One region of the Scandinavium sp. M-37 genome, then DNA from elsewhere that is predicted to be linked to it. Evidence: predicted binding sites of a transcription regulator. Region 1 holds the regulator's gene; the other holds the start of a gene.
The links. Region 1 encodes sigma-54, which starts transcription at its own class of promoters, with help from an activator protein. Its sites were predicted from a motif close to GTTGGCACANNTTTCGCTNT; they were not measured.
Positions count from the first base shown of each region.

Region 2: a site for sigma-54 is predicted at 1,976-1,995, ahead of glnA (glutamate--ammonia ligase). Genes of this name have one in related genera too.

Region 1 covers NZ_JBIGIN010000024.1:11,854-16,050, reverse strand. Annotated here, with positions in the region: gene lptA (lipopolysaccharide ABC transporter substrate-binding protein LptA) at 1-104, shown strand, start outside; gene lptB (LPS export ABC transporter ATP-binding protein) at 111-836, shown strand; gene rpoN (RNA polymerase factor sigma-54) at 885-2,327, shown strand; gene hpf (ribosome hibernation promoting factor) at 2,350-2,637, shown strand; gene ptsN (PTS IIA-like nitrogen regulatory protein PtsN) at 2,695-3,186, shown strand; gene rapZ (RNase adapter RapZ) at 3,220-4,074, shown strand; gene npr (PTS phosphocarrier protein NPr) at 4,071-4,197, shown strand, end outside.
Region 2 covers NZ_JBIGIN010000035.1:25,179-29,375, reverse strand. Annotated here, with positions in the region: gene glnL (nitrogen regulation protein NR(II)) at 1-210, opposite strand, end outside; gene glnA (glutamate--ammonia ligase) at 477-1,886, opposite strand; gene typA (ribosome-dependent GTPase TypA) at 2,267-4,093, shown strand; gene ACG0Z5_RS19855 (PKD domain-containing protein) at 4,169-4,197, opposite strand, start outside.

The DNA.
Region 1 (4,197 bases):
TTAGCGAAAAAGGTAAGCGCGTGACCACGGTTCTGGTGCCATCGCAGCTGCAGGATAAGAGCGGCAAAACCACCACACCGGCTCAGCCTAAAAAGAGTAACTAAGACGTTATGGCAACTTTAACTGCAAAGAATCTTGCGAAAGCCTACAAGGGCCGTCGGGTCGTAGAAGACGTTAGCCTGACGGTCAATTCCGGCGAAATCGTCGGTCTGCTGGGCCCGAACGGGGCCGGTAAAACCACCACCTTCTATATGGTCGTCGGCATTGTGTCGCGTGATGCGGGTAACATCATCATTGATGATGACGATATCAGCCTGCTGCCGCTGCATGCTCGCGCCCGTCGCGGAATAGGCTACCTGCCGCAGGAAGCCTCTATTTTCCGCCGCCTGAGCGTGTTTGATAACCTGATGGCCGTGCTGCAAATCCGGGACGATCTCAGCAACGAGCAGCGTGTCGACCGCGCCAACGAGCTGATGGAAGAGTTCCACATTGAGCACCTGCGCGACAGCCTCGGCCAGGCACTTTCCGGCGGTGAACGTCGCCGTGTGGAAATCGCCCGTGCGCTTGCAGCAAATCCTAAATTTATCCTGCTGGATGAACCCTTTGCCGGCGTTGACCCCATTTCGGTTATCGACATCAAACGTATTATCGAGCATCTGCGCGACAGCGGCCTCGGCGTGCTGATTACCGACCATAACGTGCGTGAAACGTTAGCGGTCTGTGAGCGTGCTTATATCGTCAGCCAGGGGCATTTGATTGCACACGGTACGCCAGAACAAATCCTTCAGGACGAGCATGTTAAGCGTGTGTATCTTGGGGAAGACTTCAGACTCTGATAGGGTAGAGATAATTACCATTTCTGGCCGGAGAAATTTGCCCTGATTATGAAGCAAGGTTTGCAATTAAGGCTCAGTCAACAGCTCGCCATGACGCCGCAACTGCAACAGGCCATTCGCCTGTTGCAGCTTTCAACGCTCGAGCTGCAACAGGAACTTCAGCAAGCGCTGGAGAGTAATCCCCTGCTTGAGCAAACCGATCTTCACGAGGAAGTGGATTCACAAGAAGAAACCGACAACGAAGCCAACGATACGTTTGATACCGTCGATGCCCTCGAGCAGAAAGAGATGCCCGATGAGCTGCCCCTCGACGCCAGCTGGGATGAAATTTACACCGCTGGTACACCGTCGGGGACAGGCACTGACTATCAGGACGACGAGCTGCCAATCTATCAGGGTGAAACCACCCAGTCGCTTCAGGACTATCTGATGTGGCAGGTTGGCCTGACGCCGTTCTCCGACACCGATCGCGCCATTGCCACCTCTATCGTTAACGCCGTCGATGACACCGGCTATCTCACCGCCTCAGTGGAAGAGATCCTCGAAAGCATTGGCGACGACGAGCTCGATCTCGATGAGGTTGAAGCGGTTCTGAAACGCATACAGCGCTTTGATCCTGTTGGCGTTGCGGCAAAAGATCTGCGCGACTGCCTGCTGATCCAGCTTTCTCAGTTTGGCAAAGAGACACCGTGGCTGGCGGAAGCCAAAACGATTATCAGCGATCATCTCTCTCTGCTGGCCAATCACGATTTCCGCAGCCTGATGCGCGTCACGCGTCTGAAAGAAGACGTGTTGAAAGAAGCGGTGACGCTGATTCAATCACTGGACCCGCGTCCGGGTCAGTCTATCCAGACCGGCGAACCGGAATACGTCATTCCTGACGTGCTGGTACGCAAGGTAAGCGGCCGCTGGATGGTCGAACTCAATTCCGACAGCATTCCGCGTTTGCAAATCAACCAGCACTACGCCGGGATGTGTAATAACGCCCGTAACGATGCCGATAGCCAGTTTATTCGCAGTAATCTTCAGGAAGCGAAATGGCTGATCAAAAGCCTGGAAAGCCGCAATGACACGCTGCTCCGGGTGAGTCGTTGTATCGTCGAACAGCAGCAGGCGTTTTTCGAAAAGGGTGAAGAATTCATGAAGCCGATGGTGCTGGCGGATATCGCTCAGGCCGTCGAGATGCATGAATCGACTATCTCGCGCGTGACAACGCAAAAGTATCTTCACAGCCCAAGAGGCATTTTTGAGCTTAAGTATTTCTTCTCCAGCCACGTGAACACTGAAGGCGGTGGCGAAGCCTCGTCGACAGCGATTCGTGCCCTGGTGAAGAAGTTAATTGCCGCGGAAAATCCCGCGAAACCACTGAGTGACAGTAAGCTAACCACCATGCTGTCCGAACAGGGTATCATGGTGGCACGCCGCACCGTTGCAAAGTACCGAGAGTCTTTATCCATTCCGCCGTCCAACCAGCGTAAACAGCTGGTCTGACACAACCGATAAGGAAGACACTATGCAGCTCAATATCACAGGACACAACGTCGAAATCACTGACGCTCTGCGTGAATTTGTGAATACCAAATTTGCCAAGCTTGAGCAGTTTTTCGAACGGATTAATCAGGTCTATATTGTGTTAAAAGTGGAAAAGGTGACTCATATCTCGGATGCCACCCTGCATGTTAACGGGGGCGAAATTCATGCCAGTGCGGAAGGGCAGGATATGTATGCCGCAATAGACGGTCTTATCGACAAGCTTGCAAGACAGCTGACCAAACATAAAGATAAACTGAAACAACACTAATTGTCCGGCCGTGCGCCTGATCCGGCTCTTCGGGTCAGGCGGCACGCAGGTGAAATTATGATGAACAACGATTCCGCTCTGCAACTGAGCAATGTCCTTAACCAGGAATGTACCCGCAGTGCTGTTCACTGCCAGAGTAAAAAACGTGCGCTGGAAATTATCAGCGAACTGGCAGCTAAACAGCTGAGCATCCCGCCACAGGTGGTATTTGAGGCGATCCTGACCCGTGAAAAGATGGGCAGTACCGGCATCGGTAACGGCATTGCCATTCCACACGGCAAGCTGGAAGAGGACACCACGCGCGCCGTTGGCGTGTTCGTGCAGCTCGAAACCCCGATTGCCTTTGATGCGATAGACAATCAGCCGGTTGACCTGCTGTTTGCCCTACTGGTGCCTGCCGACCAGACCAAAACGCATTTGCATACGCTGTCGCTGGTCGCCAAACGCCTGGCGGATAAAACCATCTGCCGCCGTCTGCGCGGTGCGCAGAGCGATGAGGAGCTGTATGAAATTATCACCGGCGACGATAGCGGTGATGACGATGCCTAACGGTAAGTCGGTTGTCGTAAGGAGAAACGACTGATGGTACTGATGATCGTCAGCGGGCGCTCGGGTTCAGGGAAGTCTGTGGCTCTGCGTGCGCTGGAAGATATGGGCTTTTACTGCGTCGATAACCTGCCGGTGGTGTTGCTGCCGGAACTGGCGAAAAGCCTGGCTGACCGGCAGATCTCTGCTGCGGTCAGCATTGATGTGCGTAACATGCCGGAATCGCCGGAGATTTTTGAGCAGGCGATGGAAAATCTGCCTGACTGCTTCTCCCCGCAACTGTTGTTCCTCGATGCCGATCGCAACACGTTGATCCGTCGTTACAGCGATACGCGTCGTCTACACCCTCTTTCCAGCAAGAATCTGTCGCTGGAAAGCGCTATCGATCAGGAAAGCGATCTGCTTGAGCCGCTGCGTTCGCGTGCGGACTTGATTGTTGATACCTCTGAAATGTCGGTGCATGAACTGGCTGAAATGCTGCGTACGCGCCTGCTCGGCAAGCGTGAACGTGAGCTGACGATGGTGTTCGAATCCTTCGGCTTTAAGCATGGGATACCGATTGATGCCGATTACGTGTTTGACGTCCGTTTCCTGCCGAACCCGCACTGGGACCCGAAGCTGCGTCCGATGACTGGCCTCGATAAACCGGTTGCTGCATTCCTCGACCGTCATACAGAAGTTCACAATTTTATCTACCAGACGCGTAGCTATCTTGAGCTATGGTTACCTATGCTGGAAACCAACAACCGCAGCTATCTGACGGTCGCGATTGGTTGTACCGGCGGTAAACATCGTTCGGTGTATATTGCCGAACAGCTGGCTGACTATTTCCGCTCCCGCGGGAAAAACGTTCAGTCTCGTCACCGGACGCTGGAAAAACGTAAAACATGAGCGTAAAGCACACCGTTGAAATCACCAATAAGCTGGGGATGCACGCCCGCCCAGCGATGAAGCTGTTTGAACTGGTTCAAAATTACGATGCTGAAGTGTGGCTGCGCAATGACGAAGGCACCG
Region 2 (4,197 bases), on a different contig from region 1:
CAGGCTTTCATGCATCAGGCCGATGTTCAGGGAAAAATAACTCAACAGTTCCGGCAGCGGTGTACCGAATAATTTACGCGAACTCTGGGCGAGCAGCTGCTGCGCTGCCGGGTTGGCGTAATGCACCGCCAGCTCGTCATCGACCAGTAAGATACTGTTGATTAAAGAATTGAGGATCTGCCCAGCATCGGGCAGCACGCCTGTTGCCATCCAGCAGTCTCCTGAAAAAGTGTGCACCAATTTAGTGCATTATAGCGGTTTTTGGTCGCTAAGCGTCTGAAATCAGTTAGTTGGTGGAGAAAAAAGCCCATCCGAAGATGGGCCAAAAGTTCCACGGCAACAAAATCCTCTACGTCTTTCTTACCGCAGCTGTGTTGGCTGCCTTTGCTCACCCCAGTCACATAGTTATCTATGCTCCTGGGATTCGCTCAGTTGCCGCCTTGCTGCGGCAAGAAATCCGCTGAGTATTATTTTTCTTAAACGCTGTAGTACAGCTCGAATTCAACCGGATGCGGAGTCATGCGAACGCGGTCGTTTTCTTCAATGCGCAGCGCGATGTATGCATCGATAGCTTCGTCAGTGAACACGCCGCCCGCTGTCAGGAACTCGCGGTCTTCGTTCAGGCAGTTCAGTGCTTCTTCCAGAGAACCCGCAACCTGTGGGATCTCTTTCGCTTCTTCCGGCGGCAGGTCATACAGGTTTTTGTCCATTGCTTCGCCTGGGTGGATCTTGTTCTTAATACCGTCCAGGCCAGCCATCAGCAGTGCTGCGAAGCACAGGTATGGGTTAGCCGCTGGGTCCGGGAAGCGCACTTCGATACGACGTGCTTTCGGGGACGCAACCACTGGAATACGGATAGATGCAGAACGGTTACGGGCAGAGTAAGCCAGCATAACCGGTGCTTCATAACCCGGGACCAGACGCTTGTAGGAGTTGGTGGTTGGGTTCGCCAGGGCGTTGATGGCTTTAGCGTGTTTGATGACACCGCCGATGTAATACAGTGCCTGCTCGGACAGACCTGCGTATTTGTCGCCAGAGAAGGTGTTAGTCCCGTTCTTCACCAGAGACATGTGGCAGTGCATACCGGAACCGTTATCACCGAACATTGGTTTTGGCATGAAGGTCGCGGTTTTACCGAAACGGTGCGCCACGTTGTGCACAACGTATTTGTAGATCTGAATTTCGTCCGCTTTTTTGGTCATGGTGTTGAAGCGGGTAGCCACTTCGTTCTGACCCGCAGTCGCCACTTCGTGGTGGTGAGCTTCAACTACCAGGCCCATCTCTTCCATCACCAGACACATGGTAGAACGCAGATCCTGTGAAGAATCTACCGGTGGAACCGGGAAGTAACCGCCTTTCACTGCTGGACGGTGACCTTTGTTACCGCCTTCGTATTTGGTTGCGGTGTTCCATGCGCCTTCGATGTCGTCGATAGCAACGTGTGAGCCGGAGATGGAGCTACCGAAGCGCACATCGTCGAACAGGAAGAATTCTGGCTCTGGTCCGAACAGGACGGTGTCGGCGATGCCAGTGGAGCGCAGGTATTCTTCAGCGCGCTTCGCGATAGAACGCGGGTCACGGTCGTAGCCCTGCATGGTGCCTGGCTCGAGAATATCGCAACGAATAATCAGGGTAGATTCTTCGAAGAACGGGTCAATGACAGCAGTGGTTGGGTCTGGCATCAGAACCATGTCGGATTCGTTAATGCCTTTCCAGCCACCAATCGAGGAGCCATCAAACATTTTGCCTTCTTCGAAGAAGTCAGCATTCACCTGGTGAGCAGGGATAGTGACGTGCTGTTCTTTACCTTTAGTATCGGTGAAGCGCAGATCAACAAACTTCACTTCATGCTCGTTCAGCATCGTCAAAACGTGTTCAGCGGACATACTTAAACTCTCCCGGATTTGTCATTGTCGTCGTGGTAACGAACTATTCTTGGCACTACGTTATGTGGCGTTGTTGCCTTGAAAAAGATAAAGCGAAATCTGTGCCAACTTTTAAATGCCCCCCAAAAGGCGTTATGATGCGCACCATAGTGCAAAAGGGCTGCACCATGATGGATATCTTGCACCAAAATAGTGCTCATGTGTGAAATACGGGCACTGTTTTGGTGCAATTTGTGTAATTAGGCCCTTTTTACTCTTCGTGAAAGCGATCACAGGCCAACTCTGCGATACTTGTTTGCAGAGGATGTTTGTGATCCTGTTTTGTAGTGCGATTAATCCGTGTACAATAACGCGCTATTTCTAATGCCTGAGGCAAAGTTGTGATCGAAAATCTGCGTAACATCGCCATCATCGCGCACGTTGACCATGGTAAAACTACCCTGGTCGATAAGCTGCTGCAGCAATCTGGTACTTTCAGTAACGAACGTGCTGAAGCCACCGAACGCGTGATGGACTCCAATGACTTGGAGAAAGAGCGTGGGATTACCATCCTCGCTAAAAACACCGCTATCAAATGGAATGACTACCGTATCAACATCGTTGATACCCCAGGCCACGCCGACTTCGGTGGTGAAGTTGAACGTGTAATGTCCATGGTAGACTCCGTGCTGCTGGTCGTTGACGCAATGGATGGCCCAATGCCGCAGACGCGCTTCGTAACCAAGAAGGCATTTGCCCATGGTTTACGTCCGATCGTGGTTATCAACAAAGTTGACCGTCCTGGCGCGCGTCCTGACTGGGTTGTGGATCAGGTCTTTGACCTGTTCGTTAACCTCGATGCTTCTGACGAGCAGCTCGACTTCCCAATCATCTATGCATCTGCACTGATGGGGATTGCCGGTAACGATCACACCGATATGGCGGAAGACATGACTCCGCTGTACCAGGCGATTGTTGACCACGTTAAAGCACCAAGCGTTGACCTTGATGGTCCGTTCCAGATGCAAATCTCCCAGCTCGATTACAACAACTACGTTGGTGTCATCGGTATTGGTCGCATCAAGCGCGGTAAAGTGAAGCCTAACCAGCAAATCACCATCATCGACAGCGAAGGTAAAACCCGTAACGGTAAAGTCGGTAAAGTCCTGACCCACCTCGGCCTGGAGCGTATTGAATCCACCGAAGCGGAAGCGGGCGATATCATCGCTATCACCGGTCTGGGCGAGCTGAACATCTCCGACACCCTCTGCGATGTGCAGGCGGTTGAAGCGCTGCCAGCGCTGTCCGTTGATGAACCAACCGTTACCATGTTCTTCAACGTCAACACCTCTCCGTTCTGTGGTAAAGAAGGTAAGTACGTGACTTCACGTCAGATCCTCGACCGCCTGAACAAAGAGCTGGTGCACAACGTGGCACTGCGCGTTGAAGAAACTGAAGATGCGGATGCGTTCCGTGTTTCCGGTCGTGGTGAACTGCACCTGTCCGTTCTTATCGAAAACATGCGTCGTGAAGGCTTCGAACTGGCTGTGTCCCGTCCGAAAGTTATCAACCGTATGATCGATGGTCGTATGCAAGAGCCGTTCGAGAACGTAACTCTGGATATCGAAGAACAGCACCAGGGTGCGGTCATGCAGGCTATGGGCGAGCGTAAGGGCGATGTCAAAGACATGATCCCTGACGGCAAAGGCCGTATTCGTCTGGATTACCTGATCCCGGCACGTGGCCTGATCGGCTTCCGTACCGAGTTCATGACCATGACGTCCGGTACCGGTCTGCTTTACTCCACCTTCAGCCACTACGACGACGTTAAGCCAGGCGAAATCGGCCAGCGTAACAACGGCGTACTGATCTCCAACGGTCAGGGTAAAGCGGTTGCGTTTGCTCTGTTCAGCCTGCAGGACCGTGGTAAGCTGTTCCTGGGTCACGGTGCAGAAGTTTACGAAGGCCAGATCATCGGTATTCACAGCCGTTCTAACGACCTGACTGTGAACTGCCTGACCGGTAAGAAACTGACCAACATGCGTGCGTCTGGTACAGACGAAGCAACGGTTCTGGTTCCACCGATCAAAATGACGCTGGAACAGGCTCTTGAGTTCATCGATGACGACGAACTGGTAGAAGTTACTCCGACTTCTGTCCGTATCCGTAAACGTCACCTGACCGAGAACGACCGTAAACGTGCTGGCCGTGGGCCAAAAGAAGCGTAATTAACGTCTTCTGCATGTAAAAAAGCCGCTGAATTTCAGCGGCTTTTTTTATGGCTTACGTCAGGTCATCAACGCTTAGCGTTTATCCCATGCGTCCTGCCAGT